One region of the Kitasatospora sp. NPDC058184 genome, then DNA from elsewhere that is predicted to be linked to it. Evidence: riboswitches for the same ligand, from Rfam matches in the RefSeq annotation. Region 1 holds a riboswitch; the other holds the start of a gene.
What was found. A riboswitch is a leader RNA that binds a small molecule or an ion and turns the genes downstream of it on or off. The one in region 1 is predicted to bind cyclic di-AMP.
Positions count from the first base shown of each region.

Region 2: linked by a shared signal. The riboswitch ahead of ACFVXH_RS08655 (transglycosylase family protein) and the one ahead of ACFVXH_RS29335 (peptidoglycan DD-metalloendopeptidase family protein) in region 1 are both predicted to bind cyclic di-AMP.

Region 1 covers NZ_JBHVVE010000018.1:34,742-41,899, reverse strand. The annotation lists gene ACFVXH_RS29340 (APC family permease) at 1-343, opposite strand, end outside; gene ACFVXH_RS29335 (peptidoglycan DD-metalloendopeptidase family protein) at 689-1,669, opposite strand; cyclic di-AMP (ydaO/yuaA leader) riboswitch at 1,672-1,872, opposite strand; gene ACFVXH_RS29330 (MFS transporter) at 2,224-3,705, shown strand; gene purB (adenylosuccinate lyase) at 3,713-5,143, opposite strand; gene ACFVXH_RS29320 (HelD family protein) at 5,263-7,158, shown strand, end outside.
Region 2 covers NZ_JBHVVE010000004.1:1,291-8,448, reverse strand. The annotation lists gene ACFVXH_RS08675 (Ppx/GppA phosphatase family protein) at 20-961, opposite strand; gene ACFVXH_RS08670 (DUF501 domain-containing protein) at 958-1,629, opposite strand; gene ACFVXH_RS08665 (septum formation initiator family protein) at 1,601-2,122, opposite strand; gene eno (phosphopyruvate hydratase) at 2,217-3,503, opposite strand; gene ACFVXH_RS08655 (transglycosylase family protein) at 3,858-4,763, opposite strand; cyclic di-AMP (ydaO/yuaA leader) riboswitch at 4,769-4,937, opposite strand; gene ACFVXH_RS08650 (cytochrome P450) at 5,159-6,496, opposite strand; gene ACFVXH_RS08645 (SDR family NAD(P)-dependent oxidoreductase) at 6,785-7,158, shown strand, end outside.

The DNA of each region.
Region 1 (7,158 bases):
GCCCCGAGGCCATCCCCGCCACCCGCCCCAGCCCGTGCGAGACGTAGCCGTAGAACGCGCCGGCCGCGGTGATGTGCCGGGCCATCGCCACGTAGCCGACCGAGAACACCGTCAGCACCACGGTCGCCACGATGTACGCGGCGGGCGCGCCCGCGCCGTTGCCCTGACCGACGATGATCGGCAGGTTGCCGGTCATCGCGGTGATCGGGGCGGCGGTGGCGAGCGCCATGAACACCACGCCGACCAGGCCGACCGAGTCCGCCTTCAGCCGGTCGACCCCGCCCGCCCCGGGCCGCTCCCGCCCGGCCGTCTCCCCCGCCACGCCCCCGCTGCGGACCGCCATCCGGCCTCCTCGCCTCCCGGCCCGCCCGACCGCCGGACCGGCCGGGCGCTGACCGTCCGCCAGCATGGCGCCCGCAGGCGCCCGGAGATCCCGGCGAACCCCCTGCGGGACACCGGAGTTGACGCTTCGTTCGATCGATCGAACACCCCGGGCGGGCCCGGGAACGAAAGCGGCCGGCCCGGCCGCACGAGGAGGTCCTCATGCGGCCGGGCCGGCCTGGGCGTGTCCCGCGCCCATGTCCGCCGTGCGGCGATCACCCGGTCGAGCGGTCACCCGACATGACCATCCCGGGCGATCGGTTCGCCCGCAGCGGCGGTGGTTCCTGGTACCCCGGAGCTCTCGGGGTCAGAGCGCGACGCCGTGCGCGCGCAGGTAGGCGACCGGGTTGATGTCCGAGCCGTACTCCGAGCCGTTGCGGATCTCGAAGTGCAGGTGCGGGCCGGTCACGTTGCCGGTGGCGCCGGAGAGGCCGATCTGCTGGCCGGCGGTGACGGTCTGACCGATCCTCACGCCGATCGAGGAGAGGTGCGCGTACTCGGCGTAGTGGCCGTCGGCGAGCCTGATCTCGACCTCGTTGCCGTAGGCGCCGCCGTTGCCGGCCTTGACCACGACACCGTTGGCGACGGCGCGCAGCGGGGTGCCGGTGGAGGCGACGAAGTCCTGGCCGGTGTGGTGGCCGGAAGCCCACATCGAGCCGGCCACGCCGTAGGCGGTGCCGAGCCGCGGGCCGGCCAGCGGGGCGACGAAGCCGGAGGTGGCGGCGGCGACCGGAGTGGCGGTCACGGCCTGGGCCGGAACGGCGACCTGGAGCTGGGTCTCGAGCTGCGCGGAGGGCTTGGCGGCCTCGGTCTGCACCTGGACCTGGGCCTGCGGCTTGGCGGCCTGGGTCGCCGGAGCGGACGGCTTGGCGGGCTTGGCCGGAGCGGCGGGCTTCGCCGGGGCGGCGTCGGCGGCCGGCGCGGCGGCGTGGCCGGACAGCGCGAGCTGCTGGCCCGGGAAGATCAGGTTCGGGTCGGCGCCGACGACCGAGCGGTTCTGCTCGTACAGCGCGTGCCAGCCGCCCTCGACGTTCCTGGCGTCGGCGATCTTGGACAGGGTGTCACCGCTGACGACGCGGTAGCTCTCCTGCGCGGCCTGGGCGGCCGGAGCGGCGGCCTGCGCGGCCTGCTTGACCTCGGTGGAGGCGGCGGCCGGAGCGGCCGGGGTGTGGGCCTGGGCGCTCATCGCGGTGACGAGCGGGAGGGCGAAGGACACACCGGTGACGGCGGTGGCGATGCCGATGCGGGCGGCGCGGGGCAGGGCGATACGACGAGCCTGTGCAGGCATGGAATTTTCCTCTCCGACGCCTGCGAGGTGAGCTGTCGGGTTCGGGCTGGAGTTGCCCGGCCGCTTGCGCGGCTTCACCCCAAGCCGGTCCTGGACGCCCGCGCCCTGAGGCACGAACTCCGGTCCGGCGACTTACCTGTGGGTCCCCCGCTCCTGCCGTACAGAGTTCGTTTCGAACCACCGGGCAGCGGCAGGACTCGGCGTTCCACCCGGCGGATCCGTCCGGACTGGCCGGGCGGTCGCTGAACTAAAACCCATCCGTTCGGGTGAAGCAATGTCGATCTCTTGAAACGGCAACGATCGCCCCTGTCCCAGTGACCCTCCGCAGGCCCGGGCCCACGGTGCGTACACAACCCATTCACCCCCCGCCACTGATCCACGACCCTGCGCCGAGATCGGCCACGCCGCGCACCCGTCCGCTCACGCACCGCCAGCCGCCAACACACCCACCGGTGACCCTTGTCACGTGCGCCTCGGCAGCGCAGGATTCGCCCGTGGCCACCTCCGAGGCCGGCACCCTGCGCCTGGGCACCGCGCAGGGTCGCTGGGTACTAATGGCGACGGTGCTCGGCTCCAGCATGGCGATGCTGGACGGCACCGTGGTGAACGTCGCGCTGCCCCGGATCGGCGCCGACCTCGGCGCCTCCCTCGCGTCCCTGCAATGGACCCTGAACGCCTATCTGCTCACCCTGGCGGGCCTGATCCTGCTCGGCGGCGCGCTCGGCGACCGCTACGGGCGGCGCAAGGTCTTCCTGATCGGCGTGGTCTGGTTCGCCGTCGCCTCCGCGGCCTGCGCCGCCGCGCCGAACATCCACGTGCTGATCGCCGCCCGCGCCGTCCAGGGCATCGGCGGGGCGCTGCTCACCCCCGGCTCGCTCGCCATGCTCCAGGCCGTCTTCCACCCTGACGACCGCTCGGCGGCGGTCGGGCTCTGGTCCGGCCTCGGCGGGGTGTCGGCGGCGGTCGGCCCCTTCCTCGGCGGCTGGCTGGTGGACGGCCCCGGCTGGCGCTGGATCTTCCTGCTGAACCTGCCGCTCGCCGCCGCCGTGATCGCGGTCACCACCCGGTCGGTGCCGGAGAGCCGGGACGAGGGCGCCTCCGGCCGCTTCGACGTCCTCGGCGCCGTGCTCGCCGCCCTCGCCCTCGGCGCGATCACCTACGCGCTGACGGCGGCCGGCGAGGGCCTGTCCCCCGCCGTCTGGGTCAGCGGGGTGCTCGGAGTGGCGCTCGGCGTCGCCTTCGTGGCGGTCGAGCGCCGCGCGCCCGATCCGATGCTGCCGCTCGGACTGTTCTCCTCCCGGCTGTTCACCGCCGTGAACCTGGTCACCCTGTGCGTGTACGCGGCGTTCAGCGGCGTCTTCTTCCTGCTGGTGGTGCAGCTCCAGATCGTGTCCGGCTTCTCGCCGCTGGTCTCGGGCTTCGCGCTGGTGCCGATCACCGTGCTGATGCTGCTGCTGTCCGCGCGCGCCGGGCGCCTCGGCAAGCGGATCGGCCCGCGCATCCCGCTGACCGTCGGCCCCCTGCTGTGCGCCGCCGGGGTGCTGCTGATGCTGCGCGTCGGCCCGGACTCCTCCTACTGGGTGGACGTGCTGCCCTCCGTCACGGTGATGGGCTGCGGCATGACGCTGCTGGTCGCACCGCTGACGGCGACCGTGCTGGCCGCCGTCGAGGTCCGGCACGCGGGCATCGCCAGCGGGGTCAACAACGCCGCCGCCCGCGCGGCCGGCCTGCTCGCGGTCGCCGCCCTGCCGGCGCTGGCCGGGCTGAGCGGCGACGCCTACCGGGTGCCCTCCTCGGTCGACTCCGCCTTCCACACCGCGATGCTGATCTGCGCGGGCCTGCTGGCCGCCGGCGGGCTGATCGCCCTCGCGACCGTACGGGGCAACGTGCTCGCCGCCGACGACCAGCAGGTGGCCGAGCCGAACTGCGACTGGCCGTGCGGCACCACCACCCCGCCGCTGGACCCGGGCCACGTCCCCACGACGCGCGAGGGCCCCGCCACCGGTCCGGCGGCGGGGCCCTCGACTCAGGGCTGACGAGACGTCAGAGGATGTCGCCGGGCGCGTACTTGGCGGCCTCCGGGTAGGCGGCCGCGACGGCCTCCACCTGGCGGACCACCTCGGCGACCTGGGCGCCGGCCGCGCCGGTGAAGGACAGCCGGTCGGCGAGCAGCGCGTCCAGCGCGGCCCGGTCCAGCGGGATCCGCTCGTCGGCGGCCAGCCGGTCCAGCAGCTCGTTCTCCCGGGCGCCCGCGCGCATCGCCAGCGCGGAGGCGACGGCGTGCTCCTTGATGACCTCGTGCCCGGTCTCCCGGCCGACGCCCGCGCGCACCGCGCCCATCAGCACCTTGGTGGTGGCGAGGAACGGCAGGTAGCGGTCCAGCTCAGCCTCGATCACCGCGGGGAAGGCGCCGAACTCGTCGAGGACGGTCAGGAAGGTCTCCAGCAGGCCGTCGAAGGCGAAGAACGCGTCCGGCAGCGCGACCCGGCGCACCACCGAGCAGGAGACGTCGCCCTCGTTCCACTGGTCGCCGGCCAGCTCGCCGGTCATCGAGGCGTAGCCGCGCAGGATGACGGCCAGGCCGTTGACGCGCTCGCAGGAGCGGGTGTTCATCTTGTGGGGCATCGCGGAGGAGCCGACCTGGCCCTCCTTGAAGCCCTCCGTGACCAGCTCGTGGCCGGCCATCAGGCGGATGGTCTTGGCCAGGCTGGACGGCGCGGCGGCCAGCTGGACGAGGGCGGTGAGCACCTCGAAGTCCAGCGAGCGCGGGTAGACCTGGCCGACGCTGGTCAGCACGTTCTCGAAGCCGAGGTGCCCGGCGACCCGGCGCTCCAGCTCGGCCAGCTTGTCGGTGTCGCCACCGAGGAGGTCGAGCATGTCCTGGGCGGTGCCGACCGGGCCCTTGATCCCGCGCAGCGGGTAGCGGGCGATCAGCTCCTCCAGGCGGCGGAAGGCGACCAGCAGCTCGTCGGTGATCGACGCGAACCGCTTGCCCAGGGTGGTGGCCTGCGCGGCCACGTTGTGCGAGCGGCCGGCCATGACCAGCTCGGCATGCTGGGCGGACAGCTTGGCCAGGCGCACCAGCACGGCCACCGTGCGGTCCCGCACGTGCTCCAGAGACTGGCGGATCTGCAGCTGCTCGACGTTCTCGGTCAGGTCCCGGGAGGTCATTCCCTTGTGGATCTGCTCGTGCCCGGCGAGCTCGCTGAACTCCTCGATCCGGGCCTTCACGTCGTGGCGGGTGACCCGCTCACGGGCGGCGATCGAGCCGAGGTCGACCTGGTCGATCACCCGCTCGTAGTCGGCGACGGCGGTCGCCGGAACCTCGACGCCGAGGTCCTGCTGGGCCTTCAGGACGGCGAGCCACAGGTGGCGCTCGAGGACCACCTTGTGCTCGGGGGACCACAGCTGGGCCAGGGTCGCCGAGGCGTACCGGGAGGCCAGGACATTGGGGATCTGGGGCTTCGCGCTCACGCTTCGCAAGAGTAACAGCCGAGGTCACGCCGGACGTCGGCGGAGTGGGGTAGGCTGGGTCAATTGAGCGCCTTTCAGATGACGCTTCACAGCCTTCTCACCGCAAGGATACCACACCGATGAGCGAACCGCCAGTGACCACGCGGGACTCCAGCGCCCTCGCCGCGGCCCTGCGCACCGAGCAGGCCCACCTCACCCGGCTCTACGCCCGGCTGGACGCCGAGCGCGAACGGGCCCGCCGCACCGCCGACGGCGCCCACGACGGCGCCGGATCCGGCGGCACCCACCAGGCCCGGCTGGAGCGCGAGGTGCGCGCCCGCGAAGCCGCCCGCCACGCCGCCCGGCTGGAGGCGGTCGAGCGCGGCCTCTGCTTCGGCCGGCTCGACGAGCGCGACGGCACCGTCCGCTACATCGGCCGCACCGGCCTGACCGACGAGACGTACGAACCGCTGCTGCTCGACTGGCGCGCCCCGGCCGCCCGCCCCTTCTACACCGCGACCCCCGTCCACCCCGGCCCGGTGGTGCGCCGCCGCCACCTGCACACCCGGGGCCGCACCGTCACCGGCCTCGACGACGAGGCGCTCGACCTCGCCGGGCTGGACGACTCCGGCCGCCGCGCCCTGGTCGGCGAGGCCGCCCTGCTCGCCGCCCTCGACCGCGAGCGCACCGGCCGGATGGGCACCGCCGTCGCCACCATCCAGGCCGAGCAGGACCGGGTGATCCGCTCCCCGCTGCGCGGCGCCCTGGTGGTCCAGGGCGGCCCCGGCACCGGGAAGACACTGGCCGCCCTGCACCGCGCCGCCTACCTGCTGTTCACCCACCGCGCCGCGCTGGAGCGCCGGGGCGTCCTGGTGATCGGCCCCAACCCCGGCTTCCTGCGGTACATCGAGGAGGTGCTGCCCGCCCTCGGCGAGACCGAGGTGGTGCTCCGCACCGTCGCCGAACTCCTCCCCGGCCTCGCCGCCACCGGCACCGACGACCCCGCCGCCGCCTTCGCCAAGGGCGGCCCCTGGATGGCCGGGGTGCTCCGCGCCGCCGTGGCCGCCCACCAGACGGCCCCCGCCGAGGGCCTGGACCTCGGCGAGGGGCTGCGGGTCTCCGCCCGGGCCTGCGCCGAGGCCCGGGACGCCGCCCGCGGCCTGCGACTGCCGCACAACCGGGCCCGCGCCTTCTACCTGGGCACCCTGCTCGACGCCCTCGCGATCGGCCAGGCGCTCACCCTCGGCCGACCGTACGACGACGAGGAGGCGCACTACGCCCCGCGCGAGTTGTGGGAGCGGCCGGACGTCCGCGCCGCGCTCGACCCGCTCTGGCCCCGGCTCACCCCGCAACAGCTGCTCGAACGCCTGCTCACCGACCGGGAGTTGCTCGCCGCAGCGGCCCCCGAGCACGCAACCGCCCTGCTCCGCCCGCCCGGCTCCGAGTGGACGGCCGAGGACGTCCCGCTGCTCGACGAGGCCGCCGAACTCCTGGGTATCGAGGGGCCCTCGGCCCCCACTGGTCAAGACCCGGACGAACTGGCCTTCGCCCAGGGCGTGTTGACCATCACCGGGCAGACCGACGACGCCCTGCTGGACTCCGCTGCCCTGGCCGAGCGCTTCCGCGACGACGGCCCGTACCGCTCCACCGCCGAACGTGCCGCCGCCGACCGCACCTGGGCGTACGGCCACGTCGTCGTGGACGAGGCGCAGGAGCTGTCCGCGATGGCCTGGCGCGCCGTCCTGCGGCGCGTCCCGACCACCTCGCTCACCATCGTCGGCGACCTCGCCCAGACCGGCTCGCCCGCCGGCGCCCGCAGCTGGGCCGAGACGCTCGACCCGCACCTGCCCGGCCGCTGGCGCGAAGAACGGCTCACCGTCAACTACCGCACGCCGGAGCCCGTCATGGCCCTCGCCGCCGCCGTGCTGCGCACCGCCGTACCCGGCCACCGGCCGCCCGAGTCCATCCGACCGGGCACCGAGCGGCCCCGCGCGGTCCGCGTCCCGGCGGGCGGCTTCGCCGCCGCGCTCGCCCGG
Region 2 (7,158 bases), on a different contig from region 1:
GGGTAAGCCCCGCACGGGGTCAGGAGGCGATACCGAAGGCGATTCCGTCCAGGATGTCGTGCTCGCTCACGACCACCTCGGCGGCGCCGGTGCGCTCCATGATCTCCAGCAGTTCCAGCGCCCCGGCCGCGATCACGTCCACCCGGCCCGGGTGCATCGACGGGATGGCCGCGCGCTCGGCGTGGGTGGCGGCCAGCAGCTCCCGGGCGATCCCGGCGACCCGCTCCCGGCTGATCCGCGAGTGGTGGATCGCCGCCGAGTCGTAGCCGGGCAGGCCCTGGGCGATCGCCGACACCGTGGTGACCGTCCCGGCCAGGCCCACCAGGGTGGCCGCGCCGGTCAGCGGGACGACCTCCTCGGCCCGGTCCAGCTCGGCCCGCACGTGCGCCCGGGCGGCCTCGACCTGCGCCTCGGAGGGCAGCTCGGCGTCGCCGAAGTACCGCTCGGTGAGCCGCACGCAGCCGATGTCCACCGAGCGCGCCGCCTGCACGTCGTCCGTGCCGAGCACGAACTCGGTGGAGCCGCCGCCGAGGTCGAACACCAGGTACGGGCCGGGGAACTGACCGCCGGTCAGCTCCTTGGTGGCGCCCACGAAGGACAGCCGCGCCTCCTCCTCGCCGCTCACCACCTCGGGCTCGACGCCCAGGATGTCGCGCACGCCCTTGACGTACTCGTCGCTGTTCTCGGCGTCCCGGGAGGCGCTGGTGGCGACGAAGCGGACCCGCTCGGGGCCGACCCCGAAGCCGGAGATGACCTCCTGGTACTCCCGGCAGGCCGCGAAGGTGCGGGCCAGCGCGTCCGGGTGCAGCCGGCCGGTCCGGTCCACGCCCTGGCCCAGCCGGTTGACGATCATCCGGCGGTCCAGGTCGGTGATCTCCCCGGTCTCCGGGTCGAGGTCGGCGACCAGCAGGCGGATCGAGTTGGTGCCGCAGTCGATCGCGGCCACCCGGGTCGCGCTCACTCGGACTCCCGCTCCGCCGCGGCGTCCTCGGCGGCCCGCTTCTTCGCGGCGCGCTCGGCGGCCTTCTGCTGCTTGGCGGCGATCACGGCCTCGTGGTCCTGCTCCTTGGCGCGGTTGCGGGCGACCCGCTCACCGGCCGCCTCGACCTCGGCCGGGGAGACGCACGGGCCCTTGGCCCACCAGTCCTCCAGCATGCCGATCGCCTCGTCGCCGAGCGGGTTGACGCCCTCGCCGGCCGCCAGCGAGTGGCCGACCAGCACGTGCAGGCACTTCACCCGGTCCGGCATGCCGCCGGCGCTCGGGAAGCCCTCCAGCACCTCGATCGCGTCGCGCCGGGCGATGTAGTCCTCGTGCGCCTTCTGGTAGGCGGCGGCCAGCTCCGGGTCCTCGGCGAGCCGGGCGCTCTGGTCCTTCATCACGCCCTCCGCCTCCAGGGTGCCGATCAGCGAGGCGGCCTTGGGGCAGGTCAGGTAGTAGAGCGTGGGGAACGGCGTGCCGTCCGGCAGCCGGGGAGCCGTCTCCACGACGTCCGGGTTGCCGCAGGGGCAGCGGTGCGCCACGCCGCGCAGGCCGCGCGGCACCCGGCCGAGCTGGGCGGCGATGGCCGCGACGTCGGCGTCGGAGACGGTGGGGTGGTTCTCAGTGGTCATGGGGGGAGGTGTCTCCAACGGGGGACGGTGGGAGGGGAAGGGGGGTGGCGGGGGCCGCCGCGGCGGTGTCGGCGGCGTCCACCGAGTCCCAGATGCTGGCGTACCAGGGCTTGGCGGCCTTCGCCTGGCCGGCGGCGCCGCCGGGCGCCGCGTTCGGCCCGGAGGCGGCCCCGCCCGCGGACGAGGAGGTCCTGGCGGAGGCCTGGCCGGCCGGGTCCACCGCGATGTACGGGGTCTCCCCCGGCACCGCGTAGTGCAGCCGGGCGCGGGCCTGCGCCTTGACGTACTCCGGGTCCTGCCAGCGGGCCTTCTCCCGGCGCAGCTGCTCGACCTGCTGGCGCGCGTGGTCGGCCTTCGCCCGCTGGGCGGAGATCTCGGCGCGCTGGGAGATGAACTGCCGCGTCGGGTAGGCGAGGATCGCCACCAGCGAGCAGAGCACCAGGACGAGGACGGTCGCCCGGCTCGTGAACCGGGGCCGGGCCGCCAAGCCCGGGATCCTCCAGCCAGCCATCTCCCGTATCCCCTCCTGGTCGCGACGGTGCCCCGCCGTCCACCCTACGGGGTGAACGGCGGGGCACCGGTCAGGCGTGCGCTACCGGGAGCGCTCAGCCCTCGTGGCGGAAGCGCGGGAAGGCGCCGCGGCCGGCGTACTCGGCGGCGTCGTCGAGGATCTCCTCGATGCGCAGCAGCTGGTTGTACTTGGCGACGCGCTCGGAGCGGGCCGGGGCACCGGTCTTGATCTGGCCGCAGTTGGTGGCGACGGCCAGGTCGGCGATGGTGACGTCCTCGGTCTCGCCGGAGCGGTGCGACATCATGCAGCGGTAGCCGTTGCGCTGGGCCAGCTCGACGGCGTCCAGGGTCTCGGTCAGCGAACCGATCTGGTTCACCTTCACCAGCAGCGCGTTGGCGGTGCCGGTCTCGATGCCGCGGGCCAGACGGGCCGGGTTGGTGACGAACAGGTCGTCGCCGACCAGCTGGACCTTGTCGCCCAGCTTGTCGGTCATGGCCTTCCAGCCGGCCCAGTCCGACTCGTCCAGCGGGTCCTCGATGGAGACCAGCGGGTAGGCGGCGACCAGCTCGGCGTAGTACTCGATGAGCTCGGCGGCGGTGAGGTCCTTGCCCTCGAACCGGTAGGCGCCGTCCTCGTAGAACTCGGAGGAGGCGACGTCCAGGGCCAGCGCGACGTCACGGCCGGGCACGTAGCCGGCCTTCTCGATGGCCTCGACGATGAGGTCCAGGGCCTCGCGGTTGGAGTCCAGGTTCGGGGCGAAGCCGCCCTCGTCGCCCAGACCGGTGGACAGGCCGCGCTCCTTCAGCACGCCCTTGAGCGTGTGGTAGACCTCGACGCCCCAGCGGACGGCCTCGGAGAAGGACTCCGCGCCGATCGGGGCGATCATGAACTCCTGGATGTCGACGTTGGAGTCCGCGTGCGACCCGCCGTTGAGGATGTTCATCATCGGGACCGGCAGGACGTGCGCGTTCGGGCCGCCCAGGTAGCGGAACAGCGGCAGGTCGCTGGCCTCGGAGGCGGCGTGCGCGACGGCCAGCGAGACGCCCAGGATGGCGTTGGCGCCGAGCGAGGACTTGTCCGGGGTGGCGTCCAGGTCCAGCATGGCCTGGTCGATCAGGCGCTGCTCGGTGGCGTCGTAGCCGACCAGCTCCGGGCCGATCTGCTCGATGACGGCCAGGACGGCCTTCTCGACGCCCTTGCCGAAGTAGCGGTTCTTGTCGCCGTCGCGCAGCTCCAGCGCCTCGAAGGCACCGGTGGAGGCACCCGACGGGACAGCGGCACGACCCGTGCTGCCGTCGTCGAGGCCGACCTCGACCTCGACCGTGGGGTTGCCGCGGGAGTCGAGGATCTCACGGGCTACGACGACATCGATGGACGGCACGAGGCATCTCCTTGCGAGAGCAGGGTCCGGTCTGACGGTGGTGCTGCCAGCAGGACGATTGCGGAGTCGTTACGACCAGAGCCTAACCGCCCGGGCTGCCGTGGCCGCGTCGGCCTCGGTCCCGTCTCACCGTGTGGCCCTGCTACCCACCGGTAGTTCACCTGCTTGTCCCAGCTTGTCCCACCGGAGCGGGCGAATGCGGACGAAGGGGACCGGTAGGACCGGCCCCCTTCGGACGGCGGGGTGGAGCGGCGTCGACGCCGAGCGCTCCGGCGCGGCGGCGGGCGCCCCGGCGGGCACCCCGGTCTCGGGGTGCTGCCGGCCGCGGGCGGTCCCGGCGTCGGGCGGGGCGGCTCAGCCGAGGTGCAGCACCTGGCCGGGCATGATCAGGTTCGGGTCGCCGCCGACGGTGGAGTGGTTCTGCTCGTACAGCGCGCTCCAGCCGCCGGACACGCCCTGGGCGGCGGCGATGGTCGACAGGGTGTCACCGGCACGGACGGTGTAGTCGTGGCCGGCGGCCTGCGGGGCCTGCTGCGCGGCGCGCGGGGCGTACTGCGGCTGGGCGGCGGCCTGGCCGGCGTACTGCTGGTAGACGCTCTGGTGGCTGGTCCAGTACCAGCCGCCGTTGTTCTGGTACCAGTACACCTTGGCGTCGGCGTCCCAGCCGGCCTTGCCGGAGAAGCCCGGGGTCTGCGGCTGCGCCTGCTGCTGCGGGGCGACCTGCTGGACCGGCTGCGCGGCGGGCTTCTGGGCCGGCTTCTGGGCGGCGGGCTTCTGCGCGACCGGCTTCTCGGCGGGCTTGGCGGCGGGCTTCGGGGCCTGCTGCTTGGGGGCGGACTGCGGCTTGGCGTCCGAGGAGGTGTCGACCGAGGCCGGGGCACCGCCCTTGGTCAGACCGGCCTTCTGGGAGCAGACCGGCCAGGCGCCCGGACCCTGCGAGGCCAGCACCTTCTCGGCGACCGAGATCTGCTGGGCCTTGCTGGCCTGGTTGGCCTGCGCCGCGTAGGCGGTGCCGCCGTACGCCTTCCAGGTGCTGGACGTGAACTGGAGGCCGCCGTAGAAGCCGTTGCCGGTGTTGATGCTCCAGTTGCCGCCGCTCTCGCACTGGGCGACGGAGTCCCAGGTGGAGGCCGGGGCGGCGGAGGCGCCGGTGGCGGTGAGGAGCGGCATCGCGAGTCCGACGCCGGCCACACCGGCGACGGCGATGGCCTTCTCGGCCTGGGTGCGACGACGGTGACGGCCAGTTCCAACGAACAGCATGAAGAGGTCCCTCTCCGTACGCCTGCGAGGTGAGCTGTCGGGTTCGGACCGGGAGGTGGCCCGGCCGCCGTACGCGGAAACGATTCCGCTCGGGCGGCTTCACCCCAAGCCGTGGGGAGACGGCAACAAACCTGGTTCCCCCGCCCCTGCCCAGGGTTCTGGTCGGTTTCCCGTGACGCGGCGGGCAGGATTCGGCGTTCCGCGTACGAGGTCCGCAGCTGCGAACTCCAGGGAGAGTAGACAGATCATCAGACCAATCACAAGCTCATATCACCGATATCACACAACAATTACGGCCCGTGTCCGATCGCCTACCAACAGCGGCGTTATGTCCGGATTGATGGGTGTTCACACCCCCGTCGGCGGGCGATCGGCGACGTCCCGTCAGCGCGATCTCAGCAGGTCGGAGGCGTCGAAGAGGCATCCGGAACGGGGTGCGGAGGGGCGTGCGGGGAACGGCTCTCCGGACTGAATTCCACCGGGAGTTCGCGCAGGCCACGCATGATCAGACCACCCCGCCAGCGCAGATTCTCCGGGCTTTCCGCGAGCCGCAGATCGGGCAGCCGGGAAAGCAGCGTGGCCAGCGCGGCACGCCCTTCGAGCCGCGCCAGCGGAGCGCCGATGCAGTAGTGGATGCCGTGCCCGAAGCCCAGGTGGGGGTTGTCCTTCCGGGCCAGGTCCAGGGTGTTCTCCGCCGCGAACCGGGCCGGGTCGCGGTCCGCCGCGGCCAGCACCACCAGCACCGGGTCGCCGACCGGGATGTCCACCCCGCCGATGGTCAGCGGACGGGTCGCGAACCGCCAGGTCGCCAGCTCCACCGGCCCGTCGTAGCGCAGGAGTTCCTCGATCCCGGTCTCCAGCAGCGCGCTCTCCCCGCGCACCACCGACTCCTGCAGCAGCCGGCGCTGCTCCGGATTGCGCAGCAGCGCGTAGGTGCCGTTGCCGATCAGGTTCACGGTGGTCTCGAAACCCGCGAACAGGAGGATGAAGGCCATCGCCGCGGCCTCGTTCTCGGTCAGGTGCTCACCGTGGTCGCCGGCCCGGATCAGGCCCGAGATCAGGTCGTCCCCGAGGTCCGCCCGCTTGCGGTGGATCAGCTCCAGCAGGTACGCCCGCATCCGCTTCACCGCCCGCCCCACGCCGCCGCGTTGGCCCCCGCCGTGGCGGATCATCATCCCTGCCCAGTCGCGGAAGTCGTCCTGGTCCTCGGCCGGCACCCCGAGCATGTCGCAGATCGCGTAGATGGGGAGCGGGAAGGCGAACTCGTGGATCAGGTCCGCCGAACCGCGCTGCGCGAAGCCGTCGATCAGCCGGTCGGTGAGCTGCTGCACCCGCGGCTCGAACTCGGCCACCCGGCGCGGGGTGAACGCCTTCGACACCAGCCGGCGCAACCGGGTGTGGTCCGGCGGGTCGATGTTCAGCAGGTGGGTCATCAGGTCCGCCTGCCGCTCGCCCGGGATGCCCACCCGGCCGGTGCGGTGCGCCTGCCCGCTGTGGTGCGCCGGGTTCTTCGACAGCCGGCTGTCCGCGAGCGCCTGCCGGGCGTCCGCGTACCTGGTCACCAGCCAGGCCTCCACCCCGCTCGGCAGGGTGGTGCGGTGCACCGGGGAGTGCTCGCGCAACCAGGCGTAGGCGGGGTACGGGTCGGCGGCGAACTCCCAGGTGAACAGCTGCGGGGCGGGGGCGTCGGACGACGGGGCGGCGGGCCGGGCGGGGACGGGCTGAGCTGGCATGGACCGACCGTATCCGGTGCGACGGGCCCGCCCTCCCTCCGGCGGGGCGCCGCTTCCCCGCCACTCCTCCGCCGCGCTTCCGCGACCGGACGCGTCGGGCGCGCCAACACTCCATGGCCGGTCCGTGGCCGGTCCGTGGACAGCTCTTGGCCGACTCTTGGCCGCGGGGCGGGCGTGAGCCTGGTCACCTGAGGGGTAATCCCTGTTGCGGAGGGTCAGGACGTGCCTACGATCCTCCGCAGTACGCGTGGGCGCCGGTGCGGTGTCGCCCACAGGGAGGAGCAGACCATGCGGGTCAGCGGGTCAGTCGTCGTCATCGCGGTCCTCGACGGCGGGTCGGGCGCGGGCCTCGCCCGCCGGTTCGCCGCCGCCGGCACCGCCGGAATGCTCATCGCCGACCAGTACGCCGGCATCGCCGAGGACCTCGCCGCCGAACTCGACCGGCCGGGCTGCCCCGTCGTCGGCGTCTGCGGCGACATCCGCCGCCCCAGCGACGTCGCCGCCCTCGTGGACACCGCCGAGAAGCACCTCGGGCCGATCGACCTGTTCGCCGTGGCCGGCCCCGACGGCGAGCGGATCATCTCGCTGGCGGACCTGCCCGACCACCTCGACCTGGAGCGGCTCGCCGAACTCGTCCTCCTCGTCGGCGAGGCCATCGGCGA